Regions from separate parts of the Dyella sp. SG562 genome, predicted to be linked through region 3. Evidence: predicted binding sites of a transcription regulator. Region 3 holds the regulator's gene; each other region holds the start of a gene.
The links. The regulator HrcA, encoded in region 3, represses chaperone genes, less so after heat shock. The targets are predictions, from matches to a motif close to TTNGCACTCNNNNNNNNNGAGTGCNAA.
Positions count from the first base shown of each region.

Region 1 (3,561 bases), on a different contig from region 3:
ACCACGGCCTTCAGCGCACGGATCAGGGCGACGCCGCCGCCCGGCACCACGCCTTCCTCGACGGCCGCACGGGTGGCGTGCAGGGCGTCTTCGACGCGGGCCTTCTTTTCCTTCATTTCCACTTCGGTGGCGGCACCGACCTTGATCACGGCCACGCCGCCGGCCAGCTTCGCCACGCGCTCCTGCAGCTTCTCGCGGTCGTAGTCGGAGGAGGTCTCCTCGATCTGCGCCTTGATCTGGCCGATGCGCGACTGGATCTTCTCCGCTTCGCCGGCGCCGTCGATGATCGTGGTGTTTTCCTTGGTGACCACGATCTTCTTCGCGCGGCCGAGATCGGCGATGGTCGCCTTCTCAAGCTGCAGGCCCACTTCCTCGGAGATCACCTGGCCGTTGGTCAGGATGGCCATGTCTTCCAGCATCGCCTTGCGGCGGTCGCCGAAGCCCGGAGCCTTCACGGCAGCCACCTTGACGATGCCGCGGATGGTGTTGACCACCAGGGTGGCCAGCGCCTCGCCTTCCACTTCCTCGGCGACGATCAGCAGCGGCTTGCCGGCCTTGGCCACGCCCTCGAGGATCGGCAGCAGCTCGCGCACGTTGGAGATCTTCTTGTCGTACAGCAGGATGAAGGGGTCATCCAGTTCGACCTGCTGCGACTGCTGGTTGTTGATGAAGTACGGCGACAGGTAGCCGCGGTCGAACTGCATGCCCTCGACCACGTCCAGCTCGTTGTCCAGGCCCGAGCCTTCCTCGACCGTGATCACGCCTTCCTTGCCGACCTTCTTCATGGCGGTGGCGATGATTTCGCCGATGGCCGAGTCGGAGTTGGCGGAGATGGTGCCGACCTGGGCGATCGCCTTGTCGTCGGCGGTCGGGTTGGAGAGCTTCTTGAGCTCTTCCACGGCCGCGACCACGGCCTTGTCGATGCCGCGCTTCAGATCCATCGGGTTCATGCCCGCGGCGACCGCCTTCAGGCCGTCCTGGATGAAGGCCTGGGCCAGCACGGTGGCGGTGGTGGTGCCGTCGCCGGCCACGTCGGAGGTCTTGGAAGCGGCTTCCTTGACGATCTGCGCGCCGATGTTCTCGTACTTGTCGGCCAGCTCGATTTCCTTGGCGACGGAGACGCCGTCCTTGGTCACGGTCGGGGCGCCGAAGCTCTTCTCGAGCACCACGTTGCGGCCCTTGGGACCCAGGGTCACCTTGACCGCGTTGGCCAGGGTGTTGACACCCTTGAGCATGCGGGCGCGGACGTCTTCGCCAAAGCGGACTTCTTTTGCAGCCATGATCTGTATTCCTTTGAATGCTTGAATGAGGGGATGGGAAGAGAAGCGGGAGAGGCTGCTTAGCCTTCGATCACCGCAACGATGTCGTCTTCCTTCAGGAAGACCAGCTCTTCGCCGTCGATCTTGATTTCCTGGCCGGCGTACTTGCCGAACAGCACCACGTCGCCTTCGTTCACCGACATCGGGCGGACCTTGCCGTCTTCCAGGATGCGGCCGGCGCCGGCGGCGATGACCTTGCCGCGGGTCGGCTTCTCGGTGGCGCTGTCGGGGATGACGATGCCACCGGCGGAAACGCGCTCTTCTTCGAGGCGCTTGACGATGACGCGGTCGTGCAGCGGACGCAGCTTGCTCATGGTGATGGGCTCCAGCTTGGGTTTGAGTGGATCGAAAAAGGGGTCCCCGGAACGGCGCCTGCGGCGCTGTTAGCACTCCCGGTGGATGAGTGCCAATTCTAGCGACGCAGGAATCCCCCGCAAGAGGCTTTGTTCCGAAGCTGCAAGGGCTAATGGGGAAGGCCGGCGGGGCTTTCAAGGGGCGGCGGGGCATGCGGCGGCGGGGAGCCCACGCTAGGCTCCCCACCATGACCGACCCCGTCCTGCTGTGCTACTGCACCTATCCCGACTCCGCCAAGTCCGCCGGATTCGCCAGAACCCTGGTGGAAGAAGGGCTGGCCACCTGCGTGAACCGCCTGCCCGGGGTGCGCTCGACCTACCGCTGGCAGGGCAAGGTCAGCACCGAGGTCGAGGAATTGCTCCTCATCAAGACCACCGCGGCGCGCTTCGAGGCCCTCAAGGCGCGCGTACTGGAACTGCATCCCTACGAGCTGCCGGAGCTGATCGCGGTGCCGGTGGAACGCGGCCACGAGGCTTATCTGGACTGGGTCCGGGCCGGCGTGCTGATCTGATCTGGCGCCGCCTGATCCGGCACGGTCAGCCGGGCATCCGGCCGGGCCACGAACACCACCAGGAAAGTCGCCGGCTCCGTGCCGCTGACATTCGCCGTGCCCAGGTGATGCGCCCCGGCCGGCTCGAACCAGCTCTCGCCGGGGCCGTATTCCCGCGCCGGCTCGCGGTCGACCTGGCTGCGCACGCGGCCGGACAGCATGTAGACGAAGGCGTCGGCCTCGTGATGGTGTGGCTTGGACTGCTGGCCGGGGGCGAAGGTGACGGTCAGCGCGACCAATTTCCTGCCGGGCGCCTGAGTCAGTGGCGCGGTGAGCAGCGGATGTTCCTCGGCCGCCAACGCCGGCAGAGCGACGCCGGCGACGAGCCCAAGCGCGAAAACACAGCGAAGCAAGGTAGACATGGCGGCCTCCCTCAACGCGCGGTCAAAGTCTTGAGCGCCTGATCCAGCGGCGCCCCGGCCTGCTCGACGCGGGCGGTGATGCGCCCCTGCGCATCGAACAGCAGCACCGTCGGCACGTGGGTCACGCGGAAGCGGCGGAACAGCGCGCCCGAATCGTCCAAGGTCAGCGGCATGCCGATGCGGTGCTCGTCGCGGTACTTCACCAGCTCGTCGTGCGCGGCCCACAGGCCGGAAGCGACGCCGACCCAGCGCAGCTTCGTGTCATGCGCCGACAGCGCGCCGACCTGTTCGCGCATCGCGCGGCAGCTCCTGGAAAGCTCGGGCCGGCTGGTCGCCAGGTAGGACTCGCACCAGGGCGACAGGAACACCAGCGCCGTCGGCTTGCCTGCTTCCGGCAGCGACAGATGCTTGCCGTCCAGCATGGCGGCGTCGAACGCGGGCACGCGGTCGCCGGTGTCGTAATGCGCCTCCTGCTTCGGCGCCGCCGCACCGGCCGCGGCCACGCCGCTGCTGCCGCGCGCCGCCCGCAGCGCGGCATCGAGCCTGGCGTTCGCCTCGTGGCCGACGTAGAGGATGCGGCCATCGCGCCCGATCACTACGTGCTGCGGCGTCACGCGCAGATGGAAGGCCTCGCCCAGCGAGCCGTCGTCGAACACCAGCGGCATCTTCAGGCCCATCTCGTCGCGGTACTTGCGCACGTCTTCGATGGTTTCGTCGAAGCCGACGCTGATGGCGATCACCGCCAGGTCGGGGCCGGCTTCCTCGTAGGTCTTCTTCAGATGCGGCATCTGCTCGCGGCAGGGCACGCACCAGGTGGCCCAGAACTTCAGATACACCGCCTGCTTGCCGTACAGGCTGGCCAGATCGATGGTCTTGCCGTCGATGGTCTTCACGGTGACGCGCGGCGCCGGCTGGCCGACCAGGCTCTTGCCGGCGGCTTCGGCGCGCTGCTGGCCGGATTGCGCCCAGGCCGGCG
Region 1 is NZ_JAAOYS010000004.1:329,099-332,659, reverse strand. It holds gene groL (chaperonin GroEL) at 1-1,280, opposite strand, end outside; gene groES (co-chaperone GroES) at 1,340-1,633, opposite strand; gene cutA (divalent-cation tolerance protein CutA) at 1,861-2,184, shown strand; gene FHW84_RS10730 (cupin domain-containing protein) at 2,148-2,585, opposite strand; gene FHW84_RS10725 (TlpA disulfide reductase family protein) at 2,597-3,561, opposite strand, start outside.
Region 1: groES (co-chaperone GroES) is a predicted target of HrcA. The motif match lies at 1,703-1,729, and genes of this name have one in related genera.

Region 2 (3,561 bases), on a different contig from region 3:
GAATGGCGCATCAGGTATTCCAGCAGGCGGTATTCGGTGGGCTGCAGGGTGAGCGGCTGGCCGTTGCGGAAGGCGACGTGGCGCACCAGGTCCAGTTCCAGCTCGCCGACGCGCAGGCGCGTGTCGTGCGGCTGCGGCTGGCGGCGGCGCAGCAGCACTTCGGCGCGCGCGGCCATCTCGTCGGGGGCGAAGGGCTTGGTCAGGTAATCGTCGCCGCCGGCGCGCAGGCCGCGGATGCGGTCGTCCACTTCGCTGAGCGCGCTGATCATCAGCACCGGCGTTTCGATCTGCTGGCGGCGCAGCGCCTCGACCACTTCGATGCCTTCCAGGCCGGGCAGCATGCGGTCCAGGGTGATCAGGTCGTAGGCCTGGGCGCTGGCGCGGGCCAGGCCCTCGCGGCCGTCGGCCACCCATTCGGCGGTCATGCCGTGCACGCTGAGCTCGGCCACGATCTCGCGGGCGGTAACCTCGTCGTCTTCGATGACCAGGACTCTGGGCATGGCTATGGACGTCCGGACGTCTATCTGTCGTGTCGCAAAAACCGACGGCCCCGGGTGGGGCCGTCGGCAATCGTAACGCTGCAACGGAGAATCAGGCGGCGAACAGGCCGCGCATCTTCTTCATCGCATTGGCCTCGACCTGGCGGATGCGCTCGGCGGAGACGCCGTACTCGTCGGCCAGGTCCTGCAGGGTGGCCTTTTCCTCGTTCAGCCAGCGGCGCTGGATGATGTCGCGCGAGCGCTGATCCAGCTTCTGCAGGGCGTCGCTCAGGGTTTCGAGCTGGTTGTCGGCCTGGTCGGCGTCGGCGATGTTGTCGTACGGGTCGGCGCCTTCGTCGATCAGGAACGCGGCCGGCGCGGGCTTGGCGTCGTCATCGGCGTCGGCCGGGGCTTCGAAGCCGATGTCGCGGCCGGACAGGCGGGCTTCCATTTCGCGCACGGTCGCTTCCGGCACGCCCAGGTCCTTCGCCACCACGCGCACTTCCTCGGCGTTCATCCAGCCCAGGCGCTTCTTGCTCTTGCGCAGGTTGAAGAACAGCTTGCGCTGCGCCTTGGTGGTGGCCACCTTGACGATGCGCCAGTTGCGCAGGATGAACTCGTGCATTTCGGCACGGATCCAGTGCACCGCGAAGCTGACCAGGCGCACGCCCTGGTCCGGGTCGAAGCGCTTGACCGCCTTCATCAGGCCGATGTTGCCTTCCTGGATCAGGTCGCCGATCTGCAGGCCGTAGCCGCTGTAGCCGCGGGCCACGTGGACCACGAAGCGCAGATGGGACATCACCAGCTTGCGGGCGGATGCGAGGTCTTCTTCTTCCTGATAGCGGCGCGACAGCGCCTGCTCTTCTTCCTGGCTGAGCACCGGGATGCGGTGTACCGCCGAAATATAAGCATCCAGACTGCCGACGACGCTGGGCACCGGCAGGTTGGCGGTCACCAAAGCTTGAGACATGTGTGGATCCTCCTGGGGTCGAATTCAGCTTAGCACTCCCTCAGTGAGAGTGCTAAAGCGGTCGGGAGTTCCTCAGCGGGTGATCCCGGCTGCTTTATTGAACCGAATCGTACAGGAATACGGGGTTCCTGTCCAGACGCAGGCCACGGTAGCCGCCCGGCCCTCAAGTCCCCGTTAATCGAACCTCACCGCAAGCTTCACGTAAGGCTTTTCCTACCGTGCGGCGGGGGCTGCGCCGACAGACAGGCGGCGCCCCGGAGGCGTCCCATCGACCGGCCCGGCGGGGTGCCGGGCGTTCCATGCGGACATTCACTCTCCAAGGAGCAAACCAGATGCGCGTTGCAAAATGGCTGTTGATCGCCGCGACCACCGGCGTGGCGGGCCTGTTCGCCGGCTCCGTCGCCGCCGAGCCGAACTGTACGGTGTGCCTGAAGGGCTACCAGGGTTGCGTCAACAAGGACCCGAACAATGCGGCGAACATCGCCGCATGCATGGCGCAGTACTCCACCTGCCTGGCCTGGTGCGGCGAGCCGTCCGCCACCGCGGCCCAGCGCCGCGCCCTGCTGGACGTGCGGCCGTACCGGCCGGACCTGTCCGCCACCTCGACGGCCACCGCCCTGCCCCCGCCGCTGGCGCCGCGGGCGCCCTGATCGCAGGGGATTCCACGGAGGGTGCCGCCGGCACCCTCCTCGCCGTCAGGCGGCCAGTTCGCTGCGCCGGGGCAGCGACCAGTCGATCGGCGCCTGGCCGTGCTCTTCCAGATAGCGGTTGGCCGCGGAAAAGTGCCCGCAGCCCAGGAACCCCCGGTGCGCCGACAGCGGCGACGGGTGCACCGAGCGCAGGATGCAGTGCCGGCTGCTGTCGATCAGCTGCCCCTTGCGCTGCGCATACGAACCCCACAGCAGGAACACCAGCCCTTCGCGCTCGCGGTTGAGCGCGTCGATGGCCGCGTCGGTGAAGCCTTCCCAGCCCTTGCCCTGGTGCGAGGCGGCCTGGCCCTGCTCTACCGTCAGCACCGCGTTGAGCAGCAGCACGCCGCGGTCGGCCCAGGGGGTTAGGCAGCCGTGGTCCGGCGGGGCGATGCCCAGGTCGCGCTGGATCTCCTTGAAGATGTTCTGCAGCGACGGCGGCGGCGGCACGCCCGGCCGCACCGAGAAGCACAGCCCATGCGCCTGGCCGGGGCCGTGGTAAGGGTCCTGCCCCAGGATCACCACCCGCACCTGCTCGAACGGCGTGTGCTCGAACGCGGCGAAGATCTCCGGTCCGGGCGGGAAGATCACCTTGCCGTGCTGCTTCTCGCTGCGCAGGAAGGCCGACAGCGCCTGCATCTGCGGCCGCTCCAGATAGGCGCCGATGCGCTCCTTCCAGGACGGCTCCAGCTTGACCCGGCCCTCGTTCATGCGGCCTGGTCGTCGCGCTGGCGCAGATGCCGCGCCACGCGCAGCTGGAACAGCACCTTGGTGATCAACAGCTTCTCCTCGATCGGTTTCTCCACCAGGTCGTTGGCGCCGGCCTTGAGCAGCGCGGCCTGGTTGGCGGGATTCTCGTCGCCGGTCATCACCAGCACCGGCAGGCGGCCCTTGCCGTAGGCGTAGTCGCGGCGGATGCGCTCCAGCAGGTCGCCGCCGGTGAGCTCGCCTTTCAGGCTGACGTCGGTCAGCACCAGGTCGGCGCCGATCTGGCCCTGCGCCTTGGCCACATCCAGCCAGGCGAGTGCGTCCTCGGCACTGATCACGTGGCGCACGGTCAGGCCGTATTTCTCCAGGATGCGGCGGGTGGCCAGGGCGACCACGCGGCTGTCCTCCACGTAGAGCACCTCGCCCTCGGCCGAGCTCTCCGGGCGCACATAGCCGCGGATGAACTCGGCCAGCGCCTGGAAGCCCAGCGACTTGTCGAAGTAATCGGTGACGTGCTCGCCCAGGGTACGGCGATGCAGGCGGTCGTCGACGTCGCCGGACACCACCACGATGGGCACATAGATCTGCGGCGCCGATTCGCGCACGTAGCGCGCCAGCTCCAGGCCGTCCATGTCCGGCAGGCGCAGAGCAATGGTGATGAAGTCGAACACGCCGCCCTCGAGCAGCTGGTGCGCTTCCGCACCGCTCGCGCAGC
Region 2 is NZ_JAAOYS010000001.1:801,281-804,841, forward strand. It holds gene FHW84_RS03455 (response regulator transcription factor) at 1-500, opposite strand, end outside; gene rpoH (RNA polymerase sigma factor RpoH) at 592-1,449, opposite strand; gene FHW84_RS03465 (hypothetical protein) at 1,782-2,099, shown strand; gene ung (uracil-DNA glycosylase) at 2,145-2,849, opposite strand; gene FHW84_RS03475 (response regulator) at 2,846-3,561, opposite strand, start outside.
Region 2: rpoH (RNA polymerase sigma factor RpoH) is a predicted target of HrcA. The motif match lies at 1,479-1,505, and genes of this name have one in related genera.

Region 3 (3,561 bases):
CGGCGGCGTCCTTCAGGCGCTGCAGGGCCAGCGGATCCTTGCGCAGGTCCATGCCCTGGTCCTTCTTGAACTCTTCCACCAGGTAGTCGATGACGCGCAGGTCGAAATCTTCGCCGCCCAGGAAGGTGTCGCCGTTGGTGGCCAGCACCTCGAACTGCTTCTCGCCGTCGACGTCGGCGATCTCGATGATCGACACGTCGAAGGTGCCGCCGCCCAGGTCGTACACCGCGATCTTGCGGTCGCCGCCCTTCTTGTCCAGGCCATAGGCCAGGGCCGCCGCGGTCGGCTCGTTGATGATGCGCTTCACTTCCAGGCCGGCGATCTTGCCGGCGTCCTTGGTGGCCTGGCGCTGGCTGTCGTTGAAGTAGGCCGGCACGGTGATCACCGCTTCGGTGACCGGCTCGCCGAGATAGTCCTCGGCGGTCTTCTTCATCTTCATCAGCACCTTCGCCGAGATCTCCTGCGGCGCCATCTTCTTGCCATCGGCGGTGCTGACCCAGGCGTCGCCGTTGTCGTGCGCGACGATGCCGTACGGCACGATGTGCAGGTCTTTCTGCACCTCGGCGTCGGTGAACTTGCGGCCGATCAGGCGCTTCACCGCGTAGAAGGTGTTCTTCGGGTTGGTCACGCTCTGGCGCTTGGCGGGCGCGCCCACCAGCACTTCGCCGTCCTTGGTGAAAGCGACGATCGAAGGCGTGGTGCGATCGCCTTCCGAGTTCTCGATGACCTTGGCCGTGCTGCCGTCCATGATGGCGACGCAGGAGTTGGTCGTACCCAGGTCGATGCCGATGATCTTGCCCATGTCTGTATGCTCCGAATCTCGATGCGGCCCCGCGGCCGCGATGTCTGGTCAAATGGGGCCCGGCTCAGGCGATTCAACGCGCCGGCGGACCCTTCTCTGGTGTTTTGAAGCTGTCGGCGTGGCCGCGTTCAGGCGGCCAAACCCAGGTCAGTCCTTGGCGACCGCGACCAGCGCGGGACGCAGCAGGCGGTCGTTCAGCACGTAGCCCTTCTGCAGCACGCTGACCACCGTGTTCGGCGCCTTGCCCGGCGCTTCCACCATGCTCACCGCGTGATGGCGCTCCGGATCCAGCGGCTGGCCGACCGGGTCGACCTGCACGAGGCCGTTGTTCTCGGCGATCTTCAGCAGCGACTTGAGCGTGAGCGCGATGCCCTCGCGCACGCTGGCCACGTCGCCGCCTTCCACCGTCAGGCCCATTTCCAGGCCGTCGTACACCGGCAGCAGCTCGTTGAGCAGCTTTTCGTTGGCGAAGCGGCGGGCCTGCTCCACGTCGCGGTGCAGGCGGCGGCGCTGGTTCTCGATCTCGGCCTTCTCGCGCAGCACGGTGTCGCGCAGCTCCGTGTTGGCGGCTTCGAGTTCGGCGACCCGGGCCTTCAAGGCCTCGAGTTCGGCGTGGGCCTGCGCGTCCGGCGCGTTGGCCTCGGGCGCCCCGCTGGGCACCTGCTGGTCGTTGTTCTGCATGAAAGACTCCAAAACCCAAACATGGCCGGCACGGCGTGCCGACCTCCCTACATTGCGCGGGTAACCCCGCCTCCCGTGGCGGTTATAAGGCCGTGGCGGCGCGATTCAAGGCGTCGCTCAGCACGCCGGCCGTGGCCTGCACGACCGGGATCACCCGCTCGTAGGCCATGCGGGTGGGGCCGATCACCCCGACCGCCCCCAGCACGCGCCCCTGGGTGCCGTAGGTGGCGGTGACCACGCTGCAGCCGTCCAGTGCCGCGAAGCCCGATTCCTCGCCGATGAACAGCCGCACGCCCGGCGCCCGGGCGCACACTTCCATCAGCTGCAGCAGCTCGTTTTTCTTCTGGAACGCCTCGAACAGCTCGCGCAGGCGCTCCAGGTTGGCCAGTTCGGCGTAGCCCATGAGGTTGGTCTGGCCGCTGACCAGCACGTCGTCGCTCTCGCTCTGCGGCGCGAACGAGGCGGCGGCGAGCTCCACCGTGCTGGACATCATCCGGTTCAGTTCGCTGCTGGCCTCGCGCAGCTCGCGCAGCAGGTGGGCGCGGATGTCGTCCAGGCGCAGCCCGGCGAAATGCGCATTGAGGTAATTGGCGGCCTGTTCCAGCTCGCCCGGGTCCAGTGGCTTGGCCAGCTGGATCACGCGGTTCTGCACCTGGTTGTCCGAGAACACCAGGATCACCAGCACGCGCGCCTCCGGCAGGGCCACGAAGTCGATATGGCGCAGCGGGAAATCCACCTGCCGCGGCACCGTGACCACACCGGCGAAATGGGTCATGGCCGAGAGCAGGCTGGACACATTGCCCAGCAGGTCGCGCGTGGTGGTGGGGCCGGCCGGCAGCTCGCGCTGCAGGCGGGCCATTTCCTCGTGCGGCAGCGGCTGCAGCTCGATCAGGCTGTCCACGAACAGGCGCAGGCCGCGCGGCGTCGGCACGCGGCCGGCCGAGGTGTGCGGCGAGGCGACCAGGCCGGCGTCTTCCAGGTCGGCCATGATGTTGCGGATGGTGGCGGGGCTGACGTCCAGCCCGGAGGAGCGCGACAGGGTGCGCGATCCCACCGGCTCGCCGTCGGCCAGGTACTGCGCGATCAGCGTGCGCAGCAGCCGCCGGGCGCGGATATCCAGGTCGTGGGCGAGAGGTCGTGACATGCGCGCTGTGGCAATCCGTGAGACGGCTAAGAAATAAGGTTTGGTCCGCTAGTTTGCAAGAAAACCGGACAGGCGGGGGCTGGTACCGGGGGCGTTCAGGCCCGCTCCTCCCCGCCGGGGTCTGCCTTTACAATCCTCCGACTCACCGACGCGATACCCCATGCTTACCTCGCTCTACGTCCGCCATTTCGCAGTAGTAGAAGAAGCCGAGATCGCCTTCGGCCCTGGCCTTACCGTGGTCAGCGGCGAGACCGGCGCCGGCAAGTCCCTGCAGGTCGACGCTCTGCTGCTGCTGGCCGGCGGCCGCGCCGACAGCGGCATGGTCCGCGCCGGCAGCGACCGCGCGGAACTGGCCGCCGAATTCGACCTGGCCGCCCTGCCCGAGGCGCGCGAATGGCTGCGCAGCGAGGAACTGGACGAAGAGGACGGCAGCTGCCGCCTGCGCCGGGTGATCCGCGCCGAGGGCAGCTCGCGCGCCTGGATCAACGGCCGCCCGGCCAGCGCCAGCCAGCTCGGCGAGCTGGCCACCCTGCTGGTGGAAATCCACGGCCAGCACGAGCACCAGGCCCTGCTCTCCCGCGCCCACCAGATGGCCCTGCTGGACGCCTACGCTGGCCACGACGAACTGCTGGCCCAGGCCCGCGACAGCGCCGTGCAGTGGCGCGAGGCCGGCGCGCGCATCCGCAAGCTCAGCGGCGGCGAAGACCGCGAGCAGCGCCTGGAACTGCTGCGCCACGAGGCGGCGGAACTGGAGCAATGGGTGCTGGCCCCGGCCGAACTGGCGGAGCTGGAAGCCAGCCACAAGCGCCTGGCCAATGCCGGCCGGCTGGCCGAAGGCGCCTCCGGCGTGGCCGAGCTGATCGACGGCGACAGCGAGCTGGCGCTCAGCCGCGCCCTGGCCCGCGCCCACGCCGACCTGGACAAGCTGGCTGCC
Region 3 is NZ_JAAOYS010000013.1:78,512-82,072, forward strand. It holds gene dnaK (molecular chaperone DnaK) at 1-844, opposite strand, end outside; gene grpE (nucleotide exchange factor GrpE) at 950-1,483, opposite strand; gene hrcA (heat-inducible transcriptional repressor HrcA) at 1,566-2,627, opposite strand; gene recN (DNA repair protein RecN) at 2,788-3,561, shown strand, end outside.